Regions from separate parts of the Aurantivibrio infirmus genome, predicted to be linked through region 4. Evidence: predicted binding sites of a transcription regulator. Region 4 holds the regulator's gene; each other region holds the start of a gene.
What was found. The regulator sigma-54, encoded in region 4, starts transcription at its own class of promoters, with help from an activator protein. The targets are predictions, from matches to a motif close to TGGCACANNNNTTGCNNT.
Positions count from the first base shown of each region.

Region 1: the regulator sigma-54 is predicted to act here: its motif matches at 3,958-3,975, upstream of ACYUCY_RS09190 (chemotaxis protein CheW).
Region 2: the regulator sigma-54 is predicted to act here: its motif matches at 4,570-4,587, upstream of ACYUCY_RS09990 (motility associated factor glycosyltransferase family protein).
Region 3: the regulator sigma-54 is predicted to act here: its motif matches at 4,071-4,088, upstream of ACYUCY_RS02465 (molybdopterin oxidoreductase family protein).

Region 1 covers NZ_BAAFSK010000003.1:543,504-550,892, forward strand. The annotation lists gene ACYUCY_RS09165 (TRZ/ATZ family hydrolase) at 1-253, shown strand, start outside; gene ubiG (bifunctional 2-polyprenyl-6-hydroxyphenol methylase/3-demethylubiquinol 3-O-methyltransferase UbiG) at 268-972, shown strand; gene ACYUCY_RS09175 (HAD family hydrolase) at 1,031-1,699, shown strand; gene ACYUCY_RS09180 (YciK family oxidoreductase) at 1,710-2,474, shown strand; gene ACYUCY_RS09185 (hypothetical protein) at 2,568-3,182, opposite strand; gene ACYUCY_RS09190 (chemotaxis protein CheW) at 3,221-3,712, opposite strand; gene motD (flagellar motor protein MotD) at 3,999-5,063, opposite strand; gene ACYUCY_RS09200 (flagellar motor protein) at 5,087-5,827, opposite strand; gene ACYUCY_RS09205 (protein-glutamate methylesterase/protein-glutamine glutaminase) at 5,995-7,125, opposite strand; gene ACYUCY_RS09210 (chemotaxis protein CheA) at 7,181-7,389, opposite strand, start outside.
Region 2 covers NZ_BAAFSK010000004.1:117,373-124,761, reverse strand. The annotation lists gene ACYUCY_RS10000 (N-acetyl sugar amidotransferase) at 1-1,185, shown strand, start outside; gene ACYUCY_RS09995 (polysaccharide pyruvyl transferase family protein) at 1,240-2,391, shown strand; gene ACYUCY_RS09990 (motility associated factor glycosyltransferase family protein) at 2,384-4,483, opposite strand; gene fliS (flagellar export chaperone FliS) at 4,744-5,142, shown strand; gene ACYUCY_RS09980 (hypothetical protein) at 5,135-5,431, shown strand; gene ACYUCY_RS09975 (sigma-54 dependent transcriptional regulator) at 5,893-7,350, shown strand.
Region 3 covers NZ_BAAFSK010000001.1:499,373-506,761, forward strand. The annotation lists gene ACYUCY_RS02440 (HlyD family secretion protein) at 1-24, shown strand, start outside; gene ACYUCY_RS02445 (DHA2 family efflux MFS transporter permease subunit) at 31-1,596, shown strand; gene cysE (serine O-acetyltransferase) at 1,687-2,478, shown strand; gene ACYUCY_RS02455 (hypothetical protein) at 2,552-2,794, opposite strand; gene ACYUCY_RS02460 (hypothetical protein) at 3,148-3,975, shown strand; gene ACYUCY_RS02465 (molybdopterin oxidoreductase family protein) at 4,249-6,438, shown strand; gene ACYUCY_RS02470 (DmsC/YnfH family molybdoenzyme membrane anchor subunit) at 6,507-7,389, shown strand, end outside.
Region 4 covers NZ_BAAFSK010000007.1:91,752-99,140, forward strand. The annotation lists gene mgtE (magnesium transporter) at 1-936, opposite strand, end outside; gene ACYUCY_RS15670 (HPr family phosphocarrier protein) at 1,029-1,298, opposite strand; gene rapZ (RNase adapter RapZ) at 1,367-2,251, opposite strand; gene ACYUCY_RS15680 (PTS sugar transporter subunit IIA) at 2,509-2,967, opposite strand; gene hpf (ribosome hibernation-promoting factor, HPF/YfiA family) at 3,061-3,351, opposite strand; gene ACYUCY_RS15690 (RNA polymerase factor sigma-54) at 3,501-5,018, opposite strand; gene lptB (LPS export ABC transporter ATP-binding protein) at 5,458-6,183, opposite strand; gene lptA (lipopolysaccharide transport periplasmic protein LptA) at 6,193-6,756, opposite strand; gene lptC (LPS export ABC transporter periplasmic protein LptC) at 6,740-7,330, opposite strand; gene ACYUCY_RS15710 (KdsC family phosphatase) at 7,372-7,389, opposite strand, start outside.

The sequences.
Region 1 (7,389 bases), on a different contig from region 4:
GACCACCATAGGCAGCCTAGAACCCGGTAAAGCGGCGGATATCTGTGCGGTTCAATTAAATGATATAGAGTCCTCTCCGATTTATAATCCCGTTTCCCATTTGGTTTACACCAATATTGGCCACAAAGTTTCAGATGTTTGGGTAAACGGAAAGCGACTCCTTAACAAACGCCAGCTAACAACGCTCAATAGAGAAGAGATACTGCAAAAAACACAGCACTGGCAAGCGCAATTGAGCACGAAGAAAAATTAATAGGATTTCGAATTATGAGTAACGTTGACGCAAGTGAAATTGCAAAGTTTGAAGCCCTAGCCAGTCGGTGGTGGGACGCCGAAAGTGAATTTAAGCCACTGCATGAAATCAACCCCTTGCGTTGTAACTTTATCGACTTGCACTCTCCTGTAGCTGAGCAAGACGTGCTTGATGTCGGTTGTGGTGGCGGTTTACTTTGCGAAGGTTTAACACAACGCGGCGCTCAGGTCGTCGGTATTGATATGGGAGATGCACCCTTAAAAGTCGCACAACTCCATAGCTTAGAAAGTAAATTAACCATCGACTATCAAAAAGCTACAGCAGAAGAATTTGCCGAACGACACAGCAACGCTTTCGACATCGTAACTTGCCTAGAAATGCTAGAGCATGTTCCCGACCCTTCGGCTATCGTCAAAGCCTGCGCAGAATTAGTTAAACCCGGGGGCCACATTTATTTTTCTACTATTAACCGAAACCCAAAAGCCTACGCTTTCGCAGTAATTGGCGCGGAATACATACTTAAATTATTACCCAAGGGAACTCACGACTACGCAAAATTCATCAAACCTTCCGAATTAGCTACTTGGATTCGTAACGCAGGCTTAGAAATTCATCATATGACTGGGATGACCTACAACCCTATCACCAAGAACTACAAATTAAACCCGAATGATGTCAGCGTAAACTACATGATTCATGTCACTAAGCCGCAAGAATAAAATGTAATTATTTCTACTATACGCCATTCATTTGTCAACATTAAACAACTGAGAACTCATGAATCTAAAAGCTGTACTTTTCGACCTTGATGGTACCTTACTCGATACCGCTCCCGATTTTTACACTGTAGTAAATACCTTAAGAGAAGAGGAAAGTCTTTCACCTCTAGCCGATGAAAAAATTCGCGCTTCGGTTTCAAACGGCGCACGTGCACTCGTTGGCATGGCCTTTCAGTTAGAACGCGATGCCCCGGAATTTGATCGCCTGCATAATCGCTTACTAGAACTTTATAGCGCCAACCTTGCTGTACGGACTCGCACCTTTCCAGGCATCGATAAATGTTTGGCGTTTCTCGCCGCAAAAAATATTCCCTGGGGAATCGTCACAAACAAATCACACGCTTATACCAGGCCGATTTTAGAAGCCATGCAATTTAACCCACCACCACTCTCAATTGTTTGTCCAGAGGATGTTAACAACACTAAACCAGATGCGGAGCCACTATTACTGGCTTGTAAGCAAATGGGCTGCGAAGCGAATGAAGCTATTTATATAGGAGATCATCGCCGAGATATCGACTGTGGAAAAAATGCCGGCAGCATCACAGTTGCAGCCGCTTATGGCTATGTTGACGCAGAAGATCATGCAACCCGATGGCAGGCTGATCATCTCGCTGAAACCGCTCACGAACTCGAAGTCATCATCCAAAATTATCTATCGGAATAATATTTTATTTATGAACAATTTATCAGACGTTTTACATTATCAAGCACCTAAGGAACTACTCAAAAACAAAGTTATTCTCGTAAGCGGTGCCGGCGATGGTATTGGGCGTGTCGCTGCTCTTCAATATGCCGCCCACGGCGCTACAGTTTTGCTTTTAGGAAAAACCACGAAAAAACTCGAAAAAACCTATGACGAGATTGAACAAGCCGGTTATCCAAAAGCAGGTATCTACCCGATTAATTTTGAGGGCGCGATAGAAAAAGATTATGAAGACATGGCCGCAGCAATTGAAAAAGAATTTTCTCACCTTGATGGCATACTTCACAACGCGAGCGAACTCGGCCCGCGCACACCGCTCGCCCAATACCCAGAAGAAACCTGGAACAAAATTATTCAGGTCAATGCAACTGCACCCTTTTTAATGACAAAAGCTTTATTACCACTATTAGAACGCGCACAAAACCCTTCAGTAATTTTTACCGGATCTTCGGTAGGTTATGTTGGACGCGCATATTGGGGAGCCTATGCAGTCTCCAAGGCAGCGACAGAAAATATCATGCAAATTTTCTCGGCGGAAACCGCTGAAGCGACGACGATTCGAGTGAATAGTATCAACCCCGGAGCAGTTGGCACCAAAATGCGTGCTAGTGCTTATCCTGCAGAGGATCCGCGCACGCTTAAACAACCGATTGACATTATGCCGACTTATCTTTTTCTAATGGGAGAAGATAGTGTCGGTATTACAGGGCAACAATTTTACGCGCAAGAAAAATAAACTGATCACGATATGTTAGATTTATAAAAAAAAGCCCGCACATGGCGGGCAACAGTTAGCGTGTTAATTTTTTTTAAGAACAGCGTTGCGGCTTTAACAGTTAACGCTTTTCTGCTTCATCACCATCGCCATAAGTGCGGTTTCTGAACTCGATAGTTCGCAGCGTTTTGCTACCTCATCTTCACTCATTCCGCTCTTTAGTAGTTCGCTCGCCTTATCGAAGCTATTGAGATGACTCTGGCGGCCCGCTTCATCGATCTGCACCGCTTTTAATTTTGGTGGTGATATCTTCTGGTCGACATCGTGCTTTTTAAAGGTTTCTGACAAATGATTTTTGTTGGTCTTCGCTTGTGCGGCCTTAGCCTCAAGCGCGCGAGATGAGCTTAGCGATTGCGATTCGCCAGCAAAATCGACTTGCCCGTTAATTTTTTTCTCCAAAGAAATAATGCGCTGCCCCATTCCTATTGCACAACTCGCTGCAATCTGTAGATCATTACGCAAGCAGGTACATAACTCTTGGGTTTGTTCTAGCTCTCTTTTGTTTTTCTTAGTCAGAAAAAATAGAATGCTTAAACTAATTATCAGAACGGTCGCTAGTGATACGATCATCATTTCCAGCCCAGCTGCATAGGAGCCACCTCGCGCAACTAAAAATTCGCCGATTTGGCTACCACTATCTGCAATAGTATTTATTGTTTCGGACTCCATAGAGACATACCCTGATATTTATATACGTATAAAACAACTTAAAGGCTTTCGACCTGTTCCCACTGATCTTCAGTAAGTAATTTGTCATGTTCAATTAAAATAAGTAACTCATCATTCTTGTGACAAACACCCTGGATAAATTTTGCGTGATCATCATTGCCAACATTTGGAGCAGACTCAATTTCCGATCGTCTTAGATATACAACCTCTGCAACACTATCGACGAGTATACCGACCACATGCTTATCAGTTTCCACGATTACAATTCTCGTACTGTCCGTTACATCAACAGACTTCAAACCGAATCGATGGCGAGTGTCAATAACGGTCACCACGTTGCCGCGTAAATTAATAATGCCCAACACATATTCCGGAGCACCAGGCACTCGCGCTATCTCTGAATATCTGAGCACTTCTTGCACGTGCATTACATTGATACCGTAAGTCTCGCCATCAAGATGAAAAGTCACCCATTGCTGTATGGCGTCATCGTCTGCTTCGATGTCTGCTGCAATATTACTTCCGGTCATTCCAGGCTACCCTCACATCACTTCGTCAAATTATTGACAGATTAGAAATATCTTTCGTGAATCATTACGTTAAAGTCTGATAAAACTAGCTTCCTCATTTAACTGTAGCTCGCATTTCACTTTTACTATTACTTTTTTTGACTAAAAAACATTCTCCAAGATAACTACTTTGCGAGCAGTCTTAGATTGCGAAGCGATAATTTTCTTTGCCAAAAAAATACCACCAAGGATTCAATGAATTACTTGTAGCAGCATTTGTGCCAGCGAGATGAGAATTAATACGTTTCTAATTAGTTGCTCTGGGTAAATCGGGATCGTTGGTAAATAGCAGGCCACCGTTATCTAACTGTATTGGCGTTATCGACGATTCTTCTTCAGCCTCAGGCACCGCTTCCGCCTCGACTCCAAGTTCTTGTTGCGGAACTTGCTCAGCGATTTCATCTGTATTATCGACTATAGAATCTACATTATTTTGTGTCGGAATCTCTTCTAGTGAAGATTCGCTGAAAGGGACATCTTGTGCGATTTCGCCAATCGCATTCTCAACATCTTGTTCGCTTTGAATTTTCGGCCGCTCTGCCGCTTGTTTTGAAATCATCAACACGACTCGACGATTTAAACTGCGGCCCTCCGCTGTAGAGTTATCAGCTTTTGGTCGGAACTCGCCGTAACCAACCGCCGACAAACGATAAGGATCAACGCCATTATTAGCTAATAATTTAACAACCGAAGCGGATCGTGCCGAAGATAATTCCCAATTGCTTTTAAAGCGTCGATTATTGATAGGCACGTTGTCGGTAAAACCTTCTACTTGAACAGGGTTTTCAAACTTCGACAACATGCCGGCCATTTCTTCAAATATTGCTCGTGCTTGTAAACTAGGGTCAGAATTACCGCTGGGGAATAAAATATTCGAATTTAATTCCAGCTCAAGCCACAGCTCATTGCCCGTTACTGTCAGCAGATTGTCCTTAACCAAGTCTGCAAATTGTTCTGAGAATGCATCTGAAAGTTCATCGAGATCTGCAACATTATTGTTGCTACTAGTGGCGTCTACATCTGTGCTAACGCTACCGGCGGTCTTGTGTCCATCACCCGATCTATAGGTTTCAATCGCGCTAGGATCTGCAGACAAGCTCGGCGTACCGACCTGAATAGGTTTTATCGCAGACTGGGGAACATCGAACGCTTCAAGTAATGTACTCGATAACACTCGATACTTACCTTCATTAACTTGTGAGATCGAATACATCACCACGAAAAAGGCGAATAACAAGGTCACGAAATCCGAATAGGAAACCAACCATCTATCATGGTTTACATCGAAATTTATGGTTGATCTACGACGCATAGCGTTTGGCCAGGATCATGGACTTAAGGCAAATATCCATTCAGTTTCATTTCTATCACCCGCGGATTTTCACCTTCCGCAATAGCAATGATGCCTTCGATAACCAATTCACGAAATTGTGATTGCTGACTAATGCACATCTTCAATTTATTCGCGATGGGAATAAGTAATAAATTTGCAAACGCAACACCGTAAATTGTTGCAACGAAAGCGATCGCAATACCTGGCCCCAATTCGTTCGGGTCGGCAAGATTACGCATGACGTGAATCAACCCAATAACGGCTCCAATAATTCCGATTGTCGGCGCATAACCACCCATACTTTCGTAAAATCGAATCGCATCTTGATCCCGCTGCTCGGCAATATATAAGTCGCTTTCCATAACCCGGCGAATGGATTCAGGCTCACTGCCATCAACCAACATTTGCAAACCTTTGCGAGCAAACTGGTCTTTCTCTGTTTCCGCGATGGCTTCGAGGCCAAGCAGACCTTCTTTTCTTGCCGACATCGACCAATTGACAATTTTTTTTATTCCGCTTTCGAACAATATTGCCGGAGGACGCAACACCCAAGAGAAAATATTGAGCGCACGACGCAAAGTGGTCTTTGGTGTTTGCAACATTGCGGCACCGAATGTACCACCAAAAACGATAATGGCAGCCGGGCCGTTTACTAGAGATTGCCAAGAGCCGCCCTCTAGTAAGTTTCCTCCTAGTAGCGCGCCAAAACCGAGGAGCACGCCAATTAACGTCAAAATATCCATGGTTCGCAGTGGTTTCCTATTGAGATATTGAATGTTGCTTTCAATTCATAGCGCTACAAAGCGTCATTTTTTTAACGCATTCGCCGAACTTAGGTATTTTTGCAATAACTATTCCAAAACGAAAAGCGAGGCGGTTTTTAGCGGAGCGCTATACAGCGAATGCGTAATTAGCTGCCAGCGGCACGGAGTTGTCGAACCGGGAAGGCGCGAAGTATTTGATCAGGGATATTCGAGAGAGAAACAATTTTATCTGAGAGCTTTTGTTTTTGAACGGCCATTGGCATTCCAAAAATAACGCTGCTGCCCTCATCCTGCGACCAGACTGTGCCACCTTGTGATTTTAACAATCTCGCTCCATCACAACCGTCGTTACCCATGCCCGTCAGAATAATTGCTAAAGCCGAGGCACCGTAGGTTTTGGCCGCCGAACCGAAAGTGATATCAATGGAAGGCTGATAGGTAACGCGCTCGTCGCCGGGGATTACTTTAACTCTCAATTTATTACTCGCATCGATCATCATTTGCATCGAGCCTGGCGCTAACAAAGCCAACCCTGGGCGTAGTGAATCCTTATCTTCAGCTTGCTTCACATCAATATTACAAATACGGTTTAAACGCTCCGCGAAGGCCTGCGTAAATGTCGCAGGCATATGTTGAATAATGATAATAGGCACGGGAAAATTTTTAGGTAACTGAGAAAGTATTTGCGTAATAGCAACCGGACCACCGGTAGAAGCTCCAATTGCTAATAGTTCATATTTTTTATACTGCGTATCAGGGCGAACGCTAGAACTTCTTTCTGCAACCAGTTTCGCGGTTTCAATTGTCGGTTCTGGCTTGGCTTCTGATTTGGTTTTTGCTGATGGCTTATCAACTGTTGGAGAAAAAGCTCGTACCCGGTGGGTTCGAACAATATCAAGCAAGCGTTGATGAATCTTACGTTTTAATTCTGCGGAATTTTGAGAAACCTCTGCAAAATCTTTCGGTATAAAATCGACTGCACCCGCTTCCAAAGCATCAAGCGTTATCTTAGCGCCTTCATAAGTCATCGAGGAAAACATTAAGATAGGCACCGGACGATGGGCCATAATTTCACGAATCGCAGAAATACCATTGAGTACCGGCATTTCATAATCCATAGAAATAATATCTGGATTTAACGAGATCGCTTTGTTAACGGCTTCGCGACCATTAATGGCTACATCGATAACTTCTAAATCTGGATGTTCGTTAATGATTTCCTTTAATCGACGCTGAAAAAAACCCGAGTCGTCGACGACCAATACCTTGTAGGCCAAATTACCACTCCCTTTTTTCGTTTAGCCAAGAAATTGGCTAGCAAAGAAATTCTTATTAAGCTGTACCCGCGTATTGTTTTAGCATTCCCGGCACATCGAGAATCAAAGCAATAGACCCATTACCTGTTATTGTTGCGCCAGCCATTCCTGGTGTTCCTTGCAGCATTTTTCCAAGCGGCTTGATCACCACTTCTTCTTGTCCGATTAAGTCATCAACGACGAAACCGACTCTCATGCTTCCCACTGAAACAATAACGACGTGAG
Region 2 (7,389 bases), on a different contig from region 4:
AACGAGGTGAAATTTTGTAAGCGCTGTGTAATCTCGAATCAACGCCCCAGCTCTACCGTCGAATTTAAACATCAAAAGAATGAAAAGAAACAGGTGATAGATTTCGATGACGAAGGTGTTTGTAGCGCTTGTCGTTTTAATGACGATAAAGAACATGAAATAGATTGGAATGAAAAAGAAGATCAGCTAAAGGCAATGTTAAGTAAGTTTCGTCGAAACGACGGAGGTTATGATGTCATCGTTCCCGGCAGTGGCGGTAAAGATAGTGCCTACACCGCCCACATCTTGAAATACAAGTACGGAATGAATCCCCTAACCGTTACCTGGGCGCCACATTTGTATACGGATATCGGCTGGAAAAATATGCAAAATTGGATGCATGTGGGTGGCCTCGACAATATCTTATTTACCCCAAACGGGAAATTGCATCGGCTGTTAACGAAGCTAGCATTCGAAAATTTACTGCACCCTTTTCAACCTTTCATTGTCGGGCAACGTATTATTGGCCCATTGATGGCAGCAAAATTTAACGTTCCCTTGGTAATGTATGGCGAGAATCAAGCGGAATATGGCAACGCGATCGATGAGAATCAGAAGCCGAAGATGGATGAGAAGTTCTTTTCCGTAGACGACCCAATGGACGTCATGCTTGGTGGCGTAAGCATTGAAAATATCATTCGTGATTATGATTTTACGCTAAATGATTTTACTCCCTACATAGCACCGAAATTGAAGTCGCTAGAAGAGAAAAAGGTCGAAGTCCATTACTTGGGTTACTACCTAAAATGGGATCCACAAGAATGCTATTACTACGCCGTAGAAAATACTGGGTTTCAAGCGAACAGTGAGCGAACCGAAGGCTCCTATTCAAAATATTCTAGTATTGACGACAAGATAGATGTCTTCCATTACTTTACTACTTTAATAAAGTTTGGCTTGGGTCGAGCAACCTACGATGCGGCACAAGAAATACGCAATGGGAAGATTACCCGTGATGAAGGTGTACATCTGGCCAAAAAATATGATTTGGAGTTTCCGAAAAAATATTTCCCTGAATTTTTGGAATATATTGATCTAAGCGAAGGGCAATTTTGGGAGACCGTCGATAAATTTCGATCCCCGCACTTATGGCAAAAATCGCCAAGTGGCGATTGGGAGTTACGCCACACGAGTTGGGGTGCGTAACTCTAAGCTCGTCGACATCAATTATTAACGAAGTCTATATCTAAGCTGAAGCCTATGCCTACGCCGAAACCAAAAATTAATGTTCTGCATCTGGCCAGTTTTACCGGAAATATTGGCGATAACGCCAATCACCTGGGTACGCGAGCGCAATTTTCTAAAAACCTAAACGTTGAATTCAATTATACCAACCTGGAAATTCGCGAATTCTACTGGGGCCTACGACAATTCGACCAATCATTTATTGATTATGTAAATTCTTTTGGACTGTTGATTGTCGGTGGTGGAAATTATTTTGAGCTGTGGGTGGAAAAATCTCGAACCGGTTGTTCAATAGATTTGCCTGCTGAAGACTTGGCAAAGATATCGACACCTATTTTATTTTATGGTTTAGGTGTTGATGCGGGCCAAGGTGTGCCGGAAAAGTGTCAGCGTCGGTTTAGCGACTTTCTAAGTTTCATCATTGATAGTCCCACCATTAAAGCTGTAGTTAGAAATGACGGTGCAAAAGAAACACTGCGGGAGTATTTCCCTGATATTGACACCACTGCTATTTTGAAAGTGCCAGACGGTGGTTTTTTTGTCGATCCGGGCACTTATGAGCACTGCGAGTTAAAGCTCGGCAAGAACATCGCAATCAACATCGCAGGCGACATGCTCGATACGCGTTTCCCTAGTGGCGAAAATTTTTCTTTTGATGATTTTTTGACGGAGTTTGTCGGTTTATTAACTAAAAAACTTAGAAATAATAAAGCGCTTAATCTGTTGTTTATTCCCCATATATTTCGAGATCTTGATGCTATCCATCAGGCATTGTTAAAGTTCGATGATGATATTAGACGAACTCGGATTAGTGTTGCACCTTATCTAACGGGTGATCTAGGCGCCGAAAAGTTGTTTTCCCTATACCGTCAATGCGATCTCAGTTTGGCAATGCGATTTCATGCGAATGTATGCCCATTGGGTATGAGGAGACCGGTGATCGGGCTGTCGAATTATCCGCAGATCGATAAGCTCTATCGTGATCTTGATCTGGGTGATCAATGTGTTCGGGTTAACTGTGAAGGCTTTGCGAAGGATTTAGAGAATAAAATTGATGAGGCCTTGGCGAGTGAAGCAGATTATGTTCATAGTATAAATGATAAAATAGAGGCGGATTGTGAATCCACCCATAAAGAAATTGATCAGTGGTTAGCAAAAATTATTTAAGTTTATCCTTCAATTGTCGTTCTCTATTATCCAGTTTCAATAGTTCTTTGCTCACTTTAGTTTTTGCCTGAGCTAGAAAATCCAAATAATATTGTTTGCACTCGTTAAATAGGGCCACTGAACTCTCTTCACTACCTTTGCTGTACAAAGTTTTTGCTAAGGCCAGAGAAAACCCTGCAAAGCTCCCTTTGAAAAGTGAATACACGTATTGAGTTTTTTTATCAAAACCTAGTTTTAAAGTCATCAGGTGAAGTTCGTCTAGCAAAGCCGTCGCTGCCATTATTGTAGAGGGCGAGGCGGCAAGAACTTTGGCGATATCGTTGCAGATTGTTAAGGAGTATTCGAAGGTCTTTAAGATCTCCTTCTCATTCTTCATTTTTTTCAGGCCCTTGCCGTGAAAATATTTCGCGAACAAGTTTTGGTTGAAGGCAAGTTTGTCGAAATTTCCGCTGTTAATCACTACATCGTCACATCGGATGGGTTCCGCGTTCGGAATCAATACGCCTTCACTGGTGTTGTAGCATTTAACGTCCGGATGCGTATTGAGTAATGACTGCATTGTTATACGCGAGTGGTTATAGACTGCTGTTGTGACAATTTGATCGCCAAAATTTCCGTCTACGGTGATATTTCCCTTTGCGTCATGTTTGTACAAATCTAATCCTTCTACGTGTTCATCTTTTACATCGTAATGGGCACTTAGGGATGAGTGATGTTTCTCACCGGCAGGAAAGCCCAAATCGGTTCCAACCAAATATATTTCCTTGAAGCCAAGTGCAGTGGCAAAGGCCAGACCGGTATTACTTACCGTGGGATTAGCCATCATTAAGTTGACGATGAATTCATCTTTGCCAACATACTGGCATAGGTAGTGGGTCCCTAAATCGTTACTCTTCATCCCGATTCCTTTACGCTTGAATAAACGTAAAGCGTCTGGGTGAACAGTATTAAGAGCTAACAAGATGATGTCTTCGCGATACTCTTCGTCGGTTGATGTTTCTATCCATTCGACTACAGGACGGGTGCGTTCCATTTCGATATGAAAGTCCGGTTTGATCCCCAATTTTCTTAGCGCCCCTAGTGCTGTACCACAGGAAAATATTACGGCGTCATCACCGTATTTTTCTAACATGGCTTTTGCTTTGTCGAGAGAGGGGCCATTCCCGACAATGATTGCTGGGCGATCGAGGAGTCGTTTATTAATTAGAGCGTGATCACGAAGAATAGGGTTCTCATTTCGATAGTTTTCAACCGTATGAGAAAGGCTAACTTGTTCGTCATCGAAATAACCTAGAGCCGTAAGCGCGGAGGGTAATTTGTTAAAAAACTCCTTCGACGTTTCCTTCATTTCGACGCTGCTTAAGTGCTCAAACAAGAATGGCTTAACTACATTGAATAGGCCAATTTGCCGCAGATGTTGCTGAAGCGAATCAAAACATTGTGAGGCGGTCTTGCCGACAAAATACTGTAAAGTGTGATTTTTTTGTTCGAAGTGCTGGTGAAGTTGTTGCCAATCTAAAGTGTGCAGGGAAGCAAAAAATATATCTTCGTGGGGTTCGAGGATAACCAAATGATGTATGTCTGTTTTTTCAAGAAGCTGAGTTATCTGATAGCCCAAGCCCAGCCCCATCATTAACAGAAAATTGGTGTCTTGCTGTAGTTTTCTGCCAACAACCACTTCTTCATTTTCTTGGATGTGGTTGATCAGTCGGTTCATGTTGAAAATATGTGCGTCATTTTCTTCATCGATCGCTTTAGTGGTTTTGGTATCGATGCGATAAAAACTGGGATCCTTTTCATACTGATCGACATAACGTTGGCTAAATTCACGTGGCTCACTGTTATACACGGGTTTGTCGTTAAGGTTATGATTGACTAAATTGACGTAGCCATCATCGGTATACATTAGTTTTAAGTTGGTCGGATTGTAGTTAAGAAAAAGCTCATAAACTTTTGGGTTTTTTTCTTTAAAAAAAACCATGTTCCTTTGAAACATGACCTCTAATTTCAGATTTTCTTGTTGCATTTCGACACGTCTAGCGATCACGTTCAATGCGTCGAGAGTTTCACTTGATGAGTTGTTCGTTTCCATAACCCTGCCTAATACTTGCCATCGTTAAAAGATTTCAGTGTCAAAATACTTTCTATCTATATAAAAGTTCTGGTAATCAAGACTAAGCAGCAATACTTGTGCCGATATTGGCTTTATCCCTACTCATATACGGTGATTAACCTTTTGTGTGTTCTTTTTGATTCGGAGATTAAAGTTGTCTCGCGAAACGCCGTTAACCTTTTTACACGAGAATTTGTTCATTAAATATAGTCATAAATAAGCCGCTTAAGGAAACCTCGATGAATATGAATAACCCCGCCCATGCTTATTCCTCAATGCAAGTTCACACTGGTGTTAGCAGCGCCTCGCCACATCGTTTAGTACAGATGTTATTTGAAGGCGCTTTGGAACGAATTGCTCAAGCAAAAGGTGCAATGTTGCAAAAACAGGTAGAACGTAAGGGTCAGCTTATCGGCAAAGCTGTCGATATTATTGGTGGTTTACAAGGGGCTTTAGAGGATAAAGGTGAAGGGAATCTAAGTGCAAATCTTGATGCACTTTACGAATATTCGATTAGACGTTTGTTGGAAGCAAATCGCCAGAATGACACAAGCTTGTTAGATGAAGTCAGTGGTTTGTTACACGAAGTTAAAGGTGCGTGGGACGCGATTGCCGACGAGGTAGCAGATCATGCCTAAGACTTTATTACGCGCCGTCGACGAGACGATGTCCGGCACTAGCGAGAAGTTTGATTCCTTGCGCTCGATTCGTTCAAGTATGCAAAGAGCCATCTTTGATAGTGACTGGGATGCTTTAATTCGCTTGGATCGAGTTTGCATGGGGTTGGTAAGGCAGACGCACGCCACTAGCTCCTCGCTGGTCTTACAAGAATTGATAGAAGTACGGTCTTTATATAAGAACATGATAGGCAATCTGCATCTTCAACTGCAGCGCAATGGCGAGCTGGAAAAAGGAATGCACAACTAATTATCTCTATTCTTAGTTCATAAGACGAAAAAACTATAGCTATCGACTTCGTTATAAATAGTTGGCGGCTATTACCACTTCAATAAAAACGCGACAGCAATATAAGTATAAAATTCATGTACTTTTAGTTGTTAGCCCTCAAATCTACGAATAACCTTTCGTTTCTCAGTTTAATCTCATTGTTTTCTAGTAGCACAGAAATGTTGCCCCGTGAATTTTATTTATGAATAAAAGTGGCGGTGTTTAGGCAGTTTGGTATTAGTGATCAACCAATTCCAATTTTCTGACGTCATTTATTTGACCGGGTTCGCAGCCTTGTCTACAACTTAAATTAGTCCAGTCGAGTTATTGACTTGGGCAGGTAGCTCGGGAGCTAAGCTGGCATTGAAAAATATTCTTAATGCAAAGTGATCGCAGTGAGTGAATTGGAAGTTTAACTCGTAGTCAGAAGGCCATTTTACATGTGGAAAGAAATTAAGGTTTTTGTAGTCGACGATGACCAGACCCGTCGTCATGATCTTAAAGTGGTGTTGGATTTTTTGGGGGAACCAGCGATAACCGCGAGCTGCCAAGATTGGCAACAGGTAGCCCAGAATGAGTGTGAGAATAGCAGCGAAATCGTTGCCATCATTCTTGGTGATTGTGGTAGTCACCAGCCGCTGAAATCTCGTCTTGAAAGTATTCGTCAATGGGATAATGGCTGCCCGGTAATTTTAACCGGAGAAGATCAAGTTGTTGATGAATCTTGGGATCCTTATTTAAAACACATGGTTATTGGCAAATTAGAATTGCCGCCAACTTATAGCGTCTTATTAGATACATTGCATCGTGCCGAACGCTATCGCGAAGCAATTGCCGCACAAGGTAAAAATGGCGGCAACAATCGCCCAGCACATTTATTTCGTTCACTCGTTGGTACCAGTAGAAAAGTACAAAACGTTCGCGAGATGATGGCCCAAGTCGCCGACAAAGATGTCAGCGTATTGATCACCGGTGAATCAGGAACCGGTAAAGAAGTTGTCGCGCGCAACTTACATCACAATTCGCCACGGAAAAAAGCGCCCTTTGTACCGGTGAATTGTGGTGCGATACCCGCCGAACTTTTGGAAAGCGAATTGTTTGGCCATGAAAAAGGCGCATTTACTGGCGCTATTAGCTCACGCGCGGGTCGTTTCGAATTGGCCGAAGGCGGCACTTTATTTCTAGATGAAATTGGTGATATGCCCTTGGCGATGCAAGTAAAAATATTACGTGTATTGCAAGAAAAAACCTATGAGCGGGTAGGGGGGACAAAAAGTTTTACCACGGATGTAAGAATTATTGCCGCGACTCATCGGAACTTGGAACAAATGATTGAAGAGGGTACCTTTCGAGAAGATTTATATTATCGACTGAATGTTTTTCCTATCGAAATGCCATCGCTGCGTGATCGCTCTGAGGACATCCCTTTATTAATAAACGAATTGGTTTCGCGATTGGAAAGTGAAAAGCGTGGTTCAATCCGATTTAATTCTGCCGCCATCATGTCACTTTGTCGTCATGAGTGGTCAGGTAATGTTCGAGAAATGGCAAACCTAGTAGAAAGAATGGCCATCATGCATCCCTATGGGGTGGTGGGTGTTACCGATTTACCGGCTAAGTATCGTCACGTCGATAGTGTGCAGGCTGAAGAGGAAGAATTGGCAACTATTGCGGAAGTTACGGATGCCTATCAGCCCACGATGGTAAATATGAATGATCGTGCTTTGCTGCCTGAAAATGGCATTGACCTAAAGGAATATTTAACAGGTTTAGAGCGTAATCTTATTCAGCAAGCATTGGCGGATACGGGTGGCGTGGTTGCGAGAGCTGCGGATCATTTGACAATTCGGCGTACAACCCTCGTTGAGAAGATGCGTAAGTATGGATTACAGCGCTAAAACTTCTAACGGTTTTATGCGTGACCAGTATTGAGATTT
Region 3 (7,389 bases), on a different contig from region 4:
GAGTTATTAGGGTTTCATTGGTAGTGAGCGATGGCTGACGAACCTGGACCATCATCAAACCACTCTTCTTCATCGACATTCGTTGATGAGCATCCATCTTCTGCTTTTAATAACAAGCAAAGAGTTTTAATTACCTTATCGGTCATGCTAGCCACGATTATGCAGGCGATAGATACCACTATTGCTAACGTTGCTTTGCCGCAGATGCAAGGATCGATGGGGGTGTTTCAAGATCAAATTTCATGGGTGCTGACTTCTTATATTCTCGCGTCCGCGATTTTTATTCCTCTGACGGGTTTTTTATCTGGCCGCTTTGGTCGTCGCCGTGTTTTTATCACTGCGGTGATTGGGTTTACGCTGACGTCAATGCTTTGTGGTGCTGCGCAAGATATTTATCAAATTGTAATTTTCAGATTTATCCAAGGGGTATTCGGCGCGCCGTTAATTCCATTGTCGCAGTCAATCATGTTAGATACTTATCCAAAAGAAAAACATGGGTCGGCAATGGCTGCTTGGGGAATGGGGGTGATGTTGGGGCCAATTATCGGTCCTACTTTGGGTGGATGGCTGACGGAATATTTTACCTGGCGTGCAGTTTTTTATATTAATTTACCCATTGGGTTGTTGACTTGGCTTGGCTTGACGATGTTCGTAAAAGAAACCGCCGTTGATAAAAAGAAACACTTTGATGGTATGGGATTTTTTTATCTAGCAATTGCTATCGGCGCGCTGCAAATGATGCTGGATAGAGGGAATTCTCTAAACTGGTTTGATAGCGGAGAGATTATTATCGAGGGATTGATGTCCTTGTTGTTCTTTTATTTGTTTTTAAGCCATACCTTTCTCACCGATCAGCCATTTATCGATCCGCGAATGTTTGCGGATAAGAATTTTGTTGTTGGTATTGGTTTTATGTTTGTCGTTGGCGTTATTTTAATGACCGTGATGACCTTGTTACCGCCTTTTATGGAAGGGCTGATGGGGTATCCGATTCTAGATGTGGGTATTTTGTTGGCGCCTCGAGGATTAGGCACCATGATAAGCATGATGATTATGGGACGAGTCATCTCGAAGACAGATCCGAGGATTTACATTTTCATTGGTCTAGCGGCTATCATGGTTTCGCTGTGGCAAATGTCTAGATTTACTCATGAGGTCGACAGTACGGCAATATTCACCACTGGGTTCCTGCAGGGCTTGGGTTTAGGGTGTATTTTTGTTCCTTTATCGACGCTGACATTTTCGACACTGGAGGCGAAGTTTCGAAATGAGGCTACTTCGCTTTATAATCTGATTCGAAATTTGGGAAGCAGTATCGGCGTGTCTGTGGTTATTACTTTGCTGTCGCGAAACACTCAGAGTAATCACGCTGTTTTTGTTGAAGACTTAAATTTCTCGAATATCGGTTTGCGCCAAGCGGTTGAGGCGGGTTCTGTCGATCTGTCAACGGTGCAAGGTTTGGCGGCATTGAATGGCGGCGTGTCGCAGCAGGCTTTTTTATTGGCGTATTTACAGGATTTCAGGTTCATCATGTGGCTTTGTGTGTTTGTTTTTCCATTCTTATTGTTATTAAGGCCACCGAAAGCACAAACATAGAATGTAACTTGAGCGCCAATTTATAAATTTTTTTGCGCTTAGCTATAATGTTAGATCTGATCTATCGACACTATAATTGAGAATATAAAAATGGAAACCAAATTAGTTTGGCAAAAAATTCGTGATGAGGCTTCGCTTGTTGTAAAAGAAGAGCCGGCGCTCGCCAGCTTTTATTATGCGGCGATCTTGAAGCATGACTCTTTGTTGGATGCCATTAGTTTTTTACTGGCGAATAAGTTAGATAGTGACACCTTACCGGCGATGACGATACGTGAGATTGTTACTGCAATAATGATAAAAAATCCGAGTATTGAAAGCGCGATTATTCGAGATATTGTTGCACATAAGGAAAGGGATCCCGCATGCCATTTATTTCTAACCCCCTTGCTTTATTTTAAAGGTTTTCACGCATTACAAGCACATCGTATCGCTCATGAGCTTTGGTTGGCGGGGCGAGAATTTTTGGCTTTGTATTTACAGAATCAAATTTCAGAAAGTTTTTCAGTGGATATTCATCCCGGTGCGGTGGTGGGTAGCGGCATCATGTTGGATCACGCAACGGGAATCGTTATTGGTGAAACTTGCGTGATTGGCGATGATATTTCAATTTTGCATTCGGTTACTTTAGGTGGAACCGGTTGTAGTCAAGGCGATCGTCATCCAAAAATTGGCGATGGTGTTCTGATCAGTGTCGGCGCAAAAATTCTCGGAAATATTGTGATCGGCGCCGGCGCTAAAATTGGTGCCGGAAGTGTGGTACTTGCTGATGTCCCTCCACATACAACGGTGGCCGGCGTCCCGGCGCAAATAATTGGGCAAACCAATGAGCAGCAGCCTGCATTGTCGATGCAACATCTTTGGAAAAAAATGGATTGTGATTAAACTCTCAGAATCTTAATAATATTTCTCAGAGTTTGGAAAATACTTGGGGAATTGAATATAAATTGGAAGGCAGTTATTGGATGTTTTTCAAGCTTGAAGCACGATGCTCCTTTAGCCAATTCAGAACACTTTGTCGGCTTTGTAACATATCTTTGTAGGTTTTAATGACAACGGTGTTTGGGGTTCTTTGTTTTTCTAGCTGGATAAGTCGATCTTCAAGAAAGGCTATATCAGATAACACTTTTTTTGCCATAGAGTCATTGTCGTGTGGAATGACTTCCCGATTTGCTTTGTTACTAGGTTGCGCTGAGGACATCGTTTTACTCCGCTTAGCTCCATTACATAAGATCTGTGAGCACATTTAACGCTTATATATTTACCCTAGCAGACCCTCGTCTATCCAATGGAATATCTGCGAATAAAGAAAGCCAGTTACAATGCAAAAAACCTGTAAGACACTATTTAGCGAATAAAAAAAGCGACGATGCAAGTAATGCTTTCGGCCAAAATAATGGCACCAGTTAATGTTTTCTGAACTAAACTTACCGTCAAAGACTAATCAGGCGTCGATCGTCAATTAGTTGTCTCAAATGTAAGCTCCGTAATCGCGAGTTTAAAAAAATTACGTTAGGATTGTGGCGATTAAATTTGCTTGAAAGGCGGTAATTGGTGGCAGAACCATTATTTGACATTGTGTTTCGTGGCGACATCGTTCTTGGTCACAATATTCAGGACGTAAAACAACGTTTAGGTCAGTTGTTTAAAACGGATCCAGCGAAGATTGACGCTCTGTTTACCGGCGGGGCTGTGTCCTTGAAGCGTAACGTCGATGCCGCAGCTGCGGAAAAGTATAAAGCTGTGCTGACCAAGTCTGGAGCGCAAGTTCAAATACGGCCAGCGGGGGTAGCCGCTGCCAAGCCCAAGCCAGCCCCGAAACCCAAGCTGCATCAAGATGCTTCGCAAACACCGACCCCAAAACCACCTCGGCAAGACCAGCCAGAGGAATCTCTTGTTCAAAGCAATCCACAGCAATCATCGGCAAACAAACCGCCAGAGTCTGAAGGTTTGAGCTTGGCGCCGGTTGGCTCCTATCTATTAGAAGGTGCAGATAAAAAGCATCAAGTGCCGCTAGAGATTGATACCAGTGGAATTAGCATTAAGCCAATGAGTGGCGATCTGCTCGAAGAGTCCGAGAAGCCTAAGGTTCCTCAAGCAGAGGTTGCGGATGCAGACTTTGATCTCGCTGAAGCGGGGTCAGATTTGTTGAAGCAAGAAGAGCGTAAACAGGTTGTACCGGTTCAGCTTGATGATTTGGTTTTTGATATTGCTGAAGTGGGGTCAGATATGATTGATCCCGCGGATAAGCTGCCATTAGCAAGTGTTGAGATCGAAGTCGGCGAGTTTGATCTTGCTCCAGTTGGTAGTGATATGAACCAGCAGAAAAAACCTCCTCCTCCCCCTCCACCCGATACTAGTGCAATTAAATTGGCCGACTGATACACCTCCGATCGAGCTTTCTATTGCTCGTCTGCTGCCAAAAACCCTCCATTTTTAGCGCTTACACCAAACACTTATAAAGTGTGGTGTTGTGATGGCATATTTCTTGTTATCTCTGTGTGAAAGCTGAATGAAAGCCGAGTAAAAATGTAGAAAAACATCAAATTTAAGCAAATTTTAGTGAATGCGCACTGCCTAGGTGCCAAAAAGTGCTTGAGTCCATTTTTTTTCGCACCAAATTAACGCCAATTTATTCACAAAGGAACCAAAATAATGCTTTTTGGCCGTAGTGACCGTAACAAAATTAAGATACTTGATAAAAAAGTTGTCGAGTGGAAGTACACCACCTGCGGCTATTGTTCTACCGGGTGTTCGATAGAAGTTGGCCTAGATAAGGCGGGAAAAGCTGTTGCTACCCGCGGGAAAGCTGATGCCGATGTAAACCGAGGCAAGCTGTGCATCAAGGGAATTTTTGAACACGAGTTGTTTGACGCGGCGGGTCGAGGCACTACGCCTATTATTCGCGATAAGTTTTGGGATCCCTGGCAAAAAACAGATTGGGATAGTGCGCTGGATAAAACCGCCAGTGAAATAAAACGTATTCAAAGTACCTATGGTCGCGATGCCTTCGCCGTCGTTTCTACTGGTCAGATCATGACTGAGGAATTTTATACGCTGGGCAAATTAGTGCGCGGTTGTATCGGCACCAATAATTACTGCGGCAATACCACTCTATGTATGGCCTCTGCGGTTTCAGGCTATAAACGATCCTTCGGCTCCGATGGCCCCCCTGGTTGTTATGAAGATTTTGAACATACCAATTGCCTAATGGCTTGGGGTTCAAACTTACCGGAACAGCATCCGATCATTTATTGGCGATTGAAGGAAGCGTTAGAAAAACGCAAATTCCCCGTCATCGTGGTTGATCCACGAGTGACAATGTTTGCGCAATTCGCTGATATTCATTTGGCAATTACTCCCGGCACAGATGTGGTACTGCAAAATGCGTTAATGCATGTGATTCTCGCTGAGAATTTACAAGATCAAGACTATATCGATGTGCATACCAACGGTATAGAAGAGCTAAAAGCCTGCGTAAAAGATTTTGACCCCACCAGTGCTGCAAAAATTTGCGGCATCGACGAAGACACGATTCGCCACGTTGCCCGTCTCTATGCAAAAGCCGATAACGCAATGGGTATTTGGACAATGGGAATCAATCAGAGTACTCATGGTTCCGACGGTGTTGTGGGCATTAATAATTTAAATTTAATTACCGGCAATGTTGGTAAGCCAGGCGGAACCTCCTTGTCGATTACTGGCCAATGTAATGCGATGGGAACGAGGGAATGGTCTTCGTGTTCCGGTTTGCCAGGTTATCGCTATTTAGAAAATGAAAGTGATCGCGAAGAGATTGCGGATTTTTGGGGCATTGAAAAAGACTTTTTCCCAACACAGCGTGGCTTAGCGATGACGGATATTTTCCCAGCTATTGAAACCGGGCAGATAAAAGGTCTGTGGTTGGTCGCTACGAATCCGATGACATCAATGCCTAATACGCCGAGAATTCGCAAAACGCTTGAAAAGTTAGAGTTTCTCGTTGTGCAAGATTCGTATCAAGATGTCGAGTCAAATCAATATGCCCATGTTTATTTTCCTGCTGCTGTTTGGGCGGAAAAAACTGGATGTTTTACCAATACGGAAAGGCGAGTGAATCTGATTCGTCCGGTAGTAAAACCACACGAAGAATCAAAACCTGATTTTTGGATTTTCTCTGAATTGGCGAAGCGTTTCCCCAACGGAGAAAAAATTAAATTTCCTGAAACACCCTCAGAGGCATTTGATGAAATGAAATTGCTTTCTAAAGGCGATGATCGCACTTTAGATATTTCCGGCATGAGTCATGATCTCATTGAAAAACAAAGTGGCATCCAGTGGCCATATCGCGAAGGAACAAGTAATGAAAAAGGCGATCAGCGACTTTATGTTGATGGGAAGTTTCAAACCAGTGATGGGAAAGCAAATTTAATCCCTTTGCCATTTATCGATAACAATGAAAAGCCTTGTGATGATTATCCTTTTTGGTTGAACAGTGGGCGTGTCGTTGAGCATTTTCACACTCGTACGCGAACCGGGAAACTGGGCAACTGTAATAAGTTTAGTCCAACTCCCTACATGGAAATGAACCCAGATGCCGCAGCGGAACTTGGAGTAAAACACCAAAGCTACGTGCGTTTAGTTTCTCGTCGTGGTGATGCGGTTGTCATGGTACAGCTTACGCAACGCGTATCACGAGAAATGGTATTTATTCCTTTTCATTTTTATGATTGCGTTAATCGTTTGTCCTTGGGTTTGTTAGATCCCCATTCTCGCCAGCCTGCATTTAAACAATGTTCAGTGCGGATTGAGCATGTTGATCAGACTTTTGCTGCAAAATTAAATGCACAGCGTAGAACGTACTAAATTTTGTCGTTGTTATTTTGCGGTTTAATTTGAAATATATTTAGTAAATAATTTGTTAGAGGTTGCAGATGTTAGCTTTGCTTCGTTCGGTTCGAGATCGTTTAGACAATATTGGTCGAGAGCCAGATCCGATTTATACAGAACCCAAAAAATTGTGGGAGCATCGCCCCAATGAGCAAAGCTATGCGAAGCTAAATGACCCAACAACAAAGGAAGCAAATTGTTATGGACAAAAAATTGATTTGTTGGAATTGACGGGCCACAAATTACCCGCGAACGAAGCACTGTTTATTAACGCAAACCCCGCCATTGGTGAAAACCCTAATCGATATAAGCAACACGGTTTTCACTTTACCGCGGACAACTGCATCGGCTGCCATGCTTGTGAGGCGGCTTGTAGTGAAAAAAATGGCAACCCGGCGCACATCAGTTTTCGTTCCGTCGGTTATGTTGAGGGCGGAACTTTTCCTGATTACAAACGCATGAATATTTCCATGGCGTGTAATCATTGTGATGATCCGGTGTGCTTAAAAGGTTGTCCAACGCGAGCCTATACAAAACATTTGGAATATGGCGCCGTGTTACAAGATCCAGATACTTGTTTTGGTTGTGGTTATTGCACTTGGGTATGTCCTTACAATGCGCCGCAACTCGACCCAGTAGAAGGCCAAGTTTCAAAATGTAATATGTGTGTTGATCGTCTCGAAGAGGGTTTAAAGCCTGCTTGCGTTTCTGCTTGTTTAGGTAATGCATTAGATTTTGGTGTTGTCGATAACACCCCACAAAATCGCGAACAAACTCTAACGAAAATCCCCGGCTTCCCCGATCCCTTAATCACCCAGCCCAATATCCGATTTCAACAAACTAAAACCATGCCCAATGAGGTAACTCGAACTGATTCTATGCCCTTAAAGTATGCGAAGGATGATGAGGGAAACTTCCGTTCGGTGG
Region 4 (7,389 bases):
ATCGAAAATTTGAATTACGGCAGACGCTGTAATAGCTGTCAGTAGGTTTATGCCAAGCCAAATCGCACGCCTCGGTGCGCTTTTCAAAATCGGTGCGAACGTCGCTCCTTCGGAATCCAAGCCCGCCATACTCATCAACGAATGCTCAGCATTTTCACGAATAACATCGACGACATCATCGATGGTAATGCGGCCAAGCACTTTTTTGTTTTCATCAATAACGGGACAAGAAACCCAATCGTGGTGTTCGAATAAACGCGCAACTTCAGAAGCGGGTAAGTCGGCTGCTACCGGTTCAATATCAGTTCGCATAATTTCACGAACCGTTGTGTTTGGGTCCGCAGTTAAAATTCGGCGAATGGGTAAAATGCCACGATATTTATCATTTCGATTAACGACGATAATGTTATCGGTGGAAGCGGGCAGTTCGTCATGGCGGCGTAGATAACGCAACACAACATCCAGCGTGAGGTTCGGGCGAACGGTAATAACGTCGGTGCTCATTAGGCCGCCCGCCGTATCTCCCGCATAAGATAAAAGTGATTCGACCCGCTCCCTGTTTTGATCACTCATCGCCGCTAAGACTTGCTGAATTACCTGATCTGGTAATTGTTGAAGAATGTCGGTTACGTCATCGTCATCGAGAGTTTCAGTTACTTGAGCAACATGTTCTGAATCCATTTCTTTTAGAAAATGGATTTGGTTTTCTTCTGATAGTTCTTGAAGGACTTCACCTTCCAAGTCATTATCGACAAGTCGCCATAAAACAATTCGCGATTTAGGTGGGGACGACTCTAATAAATGAGCTATTTCAACCGGCCGTAAACTATTTAACATTCGACCAATGGGTTTGAGTGTGCCACTTTCGAGAGCCTCTAGGATATGCCCCAGTTGTGCTTGGGTTTGGGAGTGAAGCTGTTCGGCGGTTTGTGACATAAGAATTACTTATTGAGCGGCCATAGAATAATTCGCGTAGTTTAGCGTATCGTTGAATTTGATTCGAGGAATCGTTATTTTTTCATACTTTTTTACTCGCCTTCGTCAAATAAATTAGTAATTAACGATTCTATTGCTTCGAGAGCGAGCTCTTCATCTTCGCCGTCGCAAGAAAACTCTAAAACGGTTCCTTTTCCTGCAGCGAGTAACATAAGCGACATCACACTTTTGCAATCGACTTGAGATTTTTCTTTACTTACTTGAATCACACAAGCAAATCGCGCCGCGGTTTTTGCTAGCTTTGCCGCAGCGCGCGCATGCAATCCAAGTTTGTTGGCGATTGTTAGGTGTTTTTGAAGCATAGTGAAAACTTTGTTGGTTTCTTTTCAGTTGAACTTTATTAATGTTTTTTGAAATTTATGCAGAACAATTATTTGCTCGTTCTAGAATTGGACACTTTTAATTCTCGATGTCGCACTTGAACGTTTTCGTACAAATTTGAAAAATGCTTGTACAAAGAATCGCATAAAAATACTGATCGATGCTGACCACCTGTGCAGCCAACGCCAATGGTGATATAGCTACGATTACTCGCTTCAAAACGAGGTAACCAACGTGTTAAATACTGTGTCATATCGTCTAACATTTCTTTGACTTCGTCTTCGGCGGACAAAAAATCAATCACTGGCTGCTGTAAGCCATTAAATGCGCGTAAATGTGGTTTCCAATAAGGGTTGGGTAGGCAGCGAACGTCATAAACCATCTCGGCGTCAACGGGCACTCCATATTTAAAGCCGAAAGATTCAAATAAAACCGACATTCTTTGGCTTTCTTTTCCGGCGACTCTAATTTTTACTAAATCCCGCAATTCATGCAGATTTAAATTGCTGGTATCAATGACGAGATCGGCGATGTCAGCGATTGGTTCGAGCAGAGAACGTTCTATCTCGATGGCGTCTTGTAAATCTGTTGCTCTATCGCTAAGCGGGTGTTTACGCCGTGTCTCGCTGAATCGTTGGATCAAAACCGCATTGCGTGCATCTAAAAAAACAACTTCGCACTTTAGCCCCGGTATTTTTGCGTTGCGGATTATCTCTGGAAAGTCTTTTAGGTCTTGCCAAGTATTTCGGGCGTCAATACTAATGGCAAATTTTTCTTTACCTGCGGCTGAAGAGACGGTTTCGATGTGCTGCACGAGTTGCGGCAATAAACTAGCGGGTAAATTATCGACACAAGAAAATCCTGCGTCTTCAAGAACATGTAGGGCGGTACTTTTACCGGAACCGGAATGGCCACTTATTACGACGAGTCTCATTGTATTTTTCACGGCTGTATTTGAGTTGCGTGGTTGGGGCGTTTGTTCGAAACGTAGAAGCGATGAAACGAGCTGAGTCCCAAATTGGCCTAAGTATAGCTTGTTAAATAATCCGAAGTGTAGAGATTAGTGGGTATAGTCGCTTGTAACAGGAAAAAAACATAAAGCCCGAAGGTAGAGTCGGGTTTTTTGTTCGTTTTTGCTTAGGGGGCTTACTTTTGGTGGTTGAGCGCTTTGGTTGATTTATAGTCCGCTATCTATTTGTCGAATAGGCTTACTGCTGTGTCATAGAGTTCTTGTTCGGTATTGGCCTTGCGTACGTGTTCAATATTTTCGTTGATTTTAAAAACTTCAGCCAAAGATGCGAGTGTTTGGAGGTGTTGTTCGTGGGCCTCGTCGGGAACGACTAGCGCGAAAACTATATCGACAGGCGCATCGTCAATAGACCCAAAATCTACCGGTTTGTCGAGTTTTATTAGTGCTGCAATGGTGTTGGGGCAGTTGGAGATACGGCAATGAGGTATAGCGATCCCCTGGCCAATGCCTGTTGAACCTAAGCGCTCTCTTGATATCAACTGCTGGAAAAGTTCATCTGGATTGAGAGCGGGGTAATCCTGAGCAATGACTTTAGCGACATGTTCTAAGACACGTTTTTTGCTCGCTTCGGATAAGCCACATAGAGTACGTGACGGCGAAAGAAGAGATTTGATATCCATGGGTGCAGGCATAAGTGTAGGGCATTTAAATTGAGAGCGACTATAAGTCGCTCAAAAGTGGTTAGTGATTCAGGGGATTGTAGTGTAAAAATATTAACGATGACTGTTTAATTTTTCTTTATGTTTAATAAGTTGCCGATCCAGTTTGTCTGATAACAAATCAATTGCTGCGTAAAGGTCTTCTGAATTAGCGTTAGCAAAAAATTCCTTGCCGCTTGCGTGAATGGTTGCTTCTGCCTTTTGTTCTAGCTTGTCAACGGACAAGATAACGTTGACGTTGGTGATTCGGTCGTGGTGTCGTTCAAGTTTTTGCAACTTGGTGTCTACATAGTTCTTTATAGCGGGAGTGAGATCTAGGTGATGACCGCTGGTGTTAATTTGCATAGAGTGGCTCCTAGGTGATGATAGGCTGCTATCAGCCGTTGAAAAATACTTTGATAAAAAACAAGGGCAATTTGATCACTTTTTGGATCGCTTTTAGAACACATTTGGCACAGGCTATCAGAAAATTTTTCATTCTGCTTTGATAAAGATCAGACAAGCCTTTTTCGTTCATTAGATGCGGGGATTGAGAGTGATTCACGGTATTTTGCAATGGTGCGGCGCGCAACTTGGATTCCTTGTTCAGATAATAGCTCGGCAATTTTGCTGTCACTGAGAGGTTTTTTAGGGTTCTCCGCCGCAACCAGTTTTTTAATGATAGCGCGGATTGCCGTACTTGAACATTCACCGCCTGTGTCGGTGCTCACATGGCTTGAGAAAAAATATTTTAATTCGAAAATCCCCTGAGGGGTATGCATATACTTTTGCGTAGTCACCCGAGAAATCGTCGATTCATGCATGCCCACCGTTTCTGCGACATCGTGTAGTACCAGGGGTTTCATCGCTTCTGCACCATAATCTAAAAATCCGCGCTGCTTCTCAACGATACAGGTTGCTACTTTTAATAAGGTTTCGTTTCGACTCTGTAGGCTTTTCAAAAACCAGCGTGCTTCTTGCAGGTTGTCTCGTAAAAAGGTGTTGTCACTACTGGAGTCTGCGCGTTTGATAAGCGATGAATATTCCGGACTGATTCGAATTTTTGGTGCAATTTCGGGGTTTAGACGTACTGTCCATCGGTCATCTTCTTTGCTGACATAAACATCGGGCACAATGTATTCAGTTTCGCCCGCATTGATTAGGTCGCCTGGTCTTGGGTTTAAACTTTGTATCAGAAGGATTGCATCACGTAGTTCATGCTCTTTAAGCTTGGACTTTCTCATGATCTGTTTGTAATCACGAGTCCCCAATAATTCTAAGTATTCTTGTACCACCAGTTTTGCAGCTGAGAGGTGTTCTGTGTCTGGTGATAGTTGTTTTAATTGTATTAAGAGGCATTCGCTTAGATTCTGACCACCGACTCCCGGAGGATCAAATTGTTGGATGCGGTGCAAAACGGCGACGACTTCGTCTTCTTCAAGCTCTTCAAGGGTGTCATGTAGCCCCAAATAGATGTCGGCAACGGTCGTAGATAATAGGCCGCTGGGCTCTATTGCATCGATTAGTGCTAGAGCAATAAAATTATCCCGCTCTGACATGGGAGTGAGGTTGAGCTGCCAGGTGAGGTGATCAATAAGCGATTCTGTGACTGTACGGCGAGAGTCGAAATCAAAATCATCATTATCCGGCATCGACGAGGAGGGGGTGGAGCTCGAAGGCTGGTAAATATCGTCCCAACTGGTGTCAACCGGCAAGTCATTCGGGAGATTCTCTTCCCAGCTTGCATCGTTTAGATCGGTACTCGAAGTATCTTGCTGTTGATTGTTGTCCGATGAGAAGTCATCGCTATTCGTGGTATTTTGATCGTTATTATTACGGTCTTTTTCGTTGCGAGATTCGTTTTGCTCGCTACCCTCATTTTCTTCGATTTCCAGCATTGGATTGGAGTCGAGGGCATCTTGAATTTCTTGCTGTAGATCTAAAGTCGATAACTGTAACAGCCGAATGGCCTGTTGCAGTTGGGGGGTCATCGTGAGCTGATGGCCGAGTTTTAGTTGCAGCGATTGTTTCATAAGATTAGCAGGCGACTTTTCGATTCTGCCAGGTGGAGGCGTGCTTTCCTTGCTTGAGATGTACTAGGTTTGGTTCTTCGGTTTGACATCCAACAACTCTACTTCTGGGTGATACGTGTACTTTAGTTATCTAAAGAGTTTAATTAAGGGTTTTGCTTGAGAGGCTAGGAATGGACGAGGGCCTTACATATTCCAATTTGAAATCCTGACAAACTTGGAATATTTCACCTTCGATTAAGATAGCCAAACAAAGCGGTGTTATTTGCACTGAATCTTTAGTGTAGACAGGCTACCTGGAAGGGGCAATTTTGACAAGCAATGTTTATGCCCAGCTCTGAACATGCATTGAGCTGTATTAAGTCTATGATAAATAAGAAAAAACTATAAAGGTATGAGCAGCAACTGTGTTGATTCAAGCTAAAAAAGTAGGCCGCAAGCTCTATAAACGAAAGTTTTCGCCCAGGTAGACCTTCTGAACCGTACTGTTATTGAGCACAGCTTCGGCATTACCCGCTTCAATTATTTGCCCTTCGCTCACAATGTAAGCGCGTTCACAGATATCAAGGGTTTCTCTAACATTGTGATCAGTTATCAATACGCCGATACCTCGGTTCTTGAGGTGAGCAATAATATTTTTGATATCGGAAACTGAAATTGGATCGACGCCTGCAAAAGGCTCATCAAGCAAAATAAAGTCGGGATCAGCAGCGAGGGCTCGAGCGATTTCAACACGACGGCGTTCGCCTCCCGAAAGAGCCATGCCAAGATTTCTTTTCAAATGCGTGATGTTGAATTCTCTTAGCAGCTCATCTTTTTTGTGAATTCTTTGTTTTCGGTTTAACCCTTTACGTGTTTCTAATACCGCGAGAATATTGTTTGCGACACTCAGTTTTCTAAATACCGAAGCTTCCTGTGGTAAATAGCCTATACCTGCTTTGGCGCGATCATGCATGGCATATTGAGTGATATCTTTATCATCGATAAAAACCTTGCCGCGAAGCGGTTTTATAAGCCCAGCTATCATGTAAAAGCAGGTGGTTTTACCGGCTCCGTTCGGGCCCAGCAGGCCGACCACTTCGCCACTTTTTACGCTGAGCGAAACGTCGACGACAACTTCACGACCTTTATATCGTTTGGCTAGATTAGACGCGGTGAGTTGAGGCATCGGAATATCTTATTGACTGTCAGCGGAGTCAGATTCTGGCTCCGCTGGTGTTGGAATTTTGGGTTCAGCTGTTGTCCACACTGCTTCGCAATTATTGGAGCCTGAGGATGTTTGCGCGGTAATGTTAATCTCATAACGATCGCATTTTGATTCCGACCCGTCTTGTTTGAAATTAGCATCGCCGATGATAAATACTTTTTCAATGCCATCGACGATTTCATATTCAATGACGTCGCCAGTGCCGATGATCAGGGGCTGGTTTTCTCCGGGTTTTTGTTGAAAGGTTGCCGGCGAACCTAAGGCAACTATTTTTTCAATTTCATTTTTAGCGTTGCGCTTAACGGTTGCCTTATCGGCGGTAATTTTCAATGTGCCTTGTTCGAAAACGACATCGTCTTTAAAAATCACCACGCCAGTTTTGTTGTCGTATTCAAAACCGCCAGAGGACGTTAATCGAGCTCCCTGTTGCGTCGAGGTGTTTTGGCTATAGTTGAACCCGCTGGTGAGTAAAAACAAAACGAAAATTGCGCTTTGAATTGACCTTAACGCTACAGTTTTATTGGCTAATATCATGAAAAGTCTCTGCGTTTTTAAGGACACGGTATTGTTCAAGATTGAAATCGGCAATTAACCCCTCGCCAGTGGCGGTATAGCCAGGGTAGGACATCATAACAAGTTTATCGCTGGTCGCCATGTGCCGATCCAAATAGACAAGCAGTTCGCTGGTTTTCAACTCTTCCAATTTCTCGTTGTCGGTGGTCTGCCAAACGCGAACGTCATCATGAAGAGAAATTTGTTTTAAGTTGGCGCCAGAGGCATAACCCGTTTTTGCCTCCATAAAACGCGGTGGTTTATCAGTTTGTCGGAGCGTGAATAGTGGTGAATCGATCTGAGTGTAGTCTTGCTCGGATACTCGTTCCGGATCGGGTTGAAATTGAGTAAGCTTGTTAGCGGTGAAATTGTAATCGATATCACCGTTGTCATCGTATTGAGAAATTTTCACTTCCGTAGAATAGCTAATAGGAGCGCTAGCGACACCAGAGGGGGCATCAACATCGGGAAGGATGATGTCCGGTGGATTCGCCAAAAAAATCGTTCCGGCGAGGGCGAAAATAATAATAACTAGCGGGAGCCATTTACGCGGCACAGTTTCACCTTAGATATTTTTTACGGTCTTAGATATGTTAACTATAAATATTTTTGTAA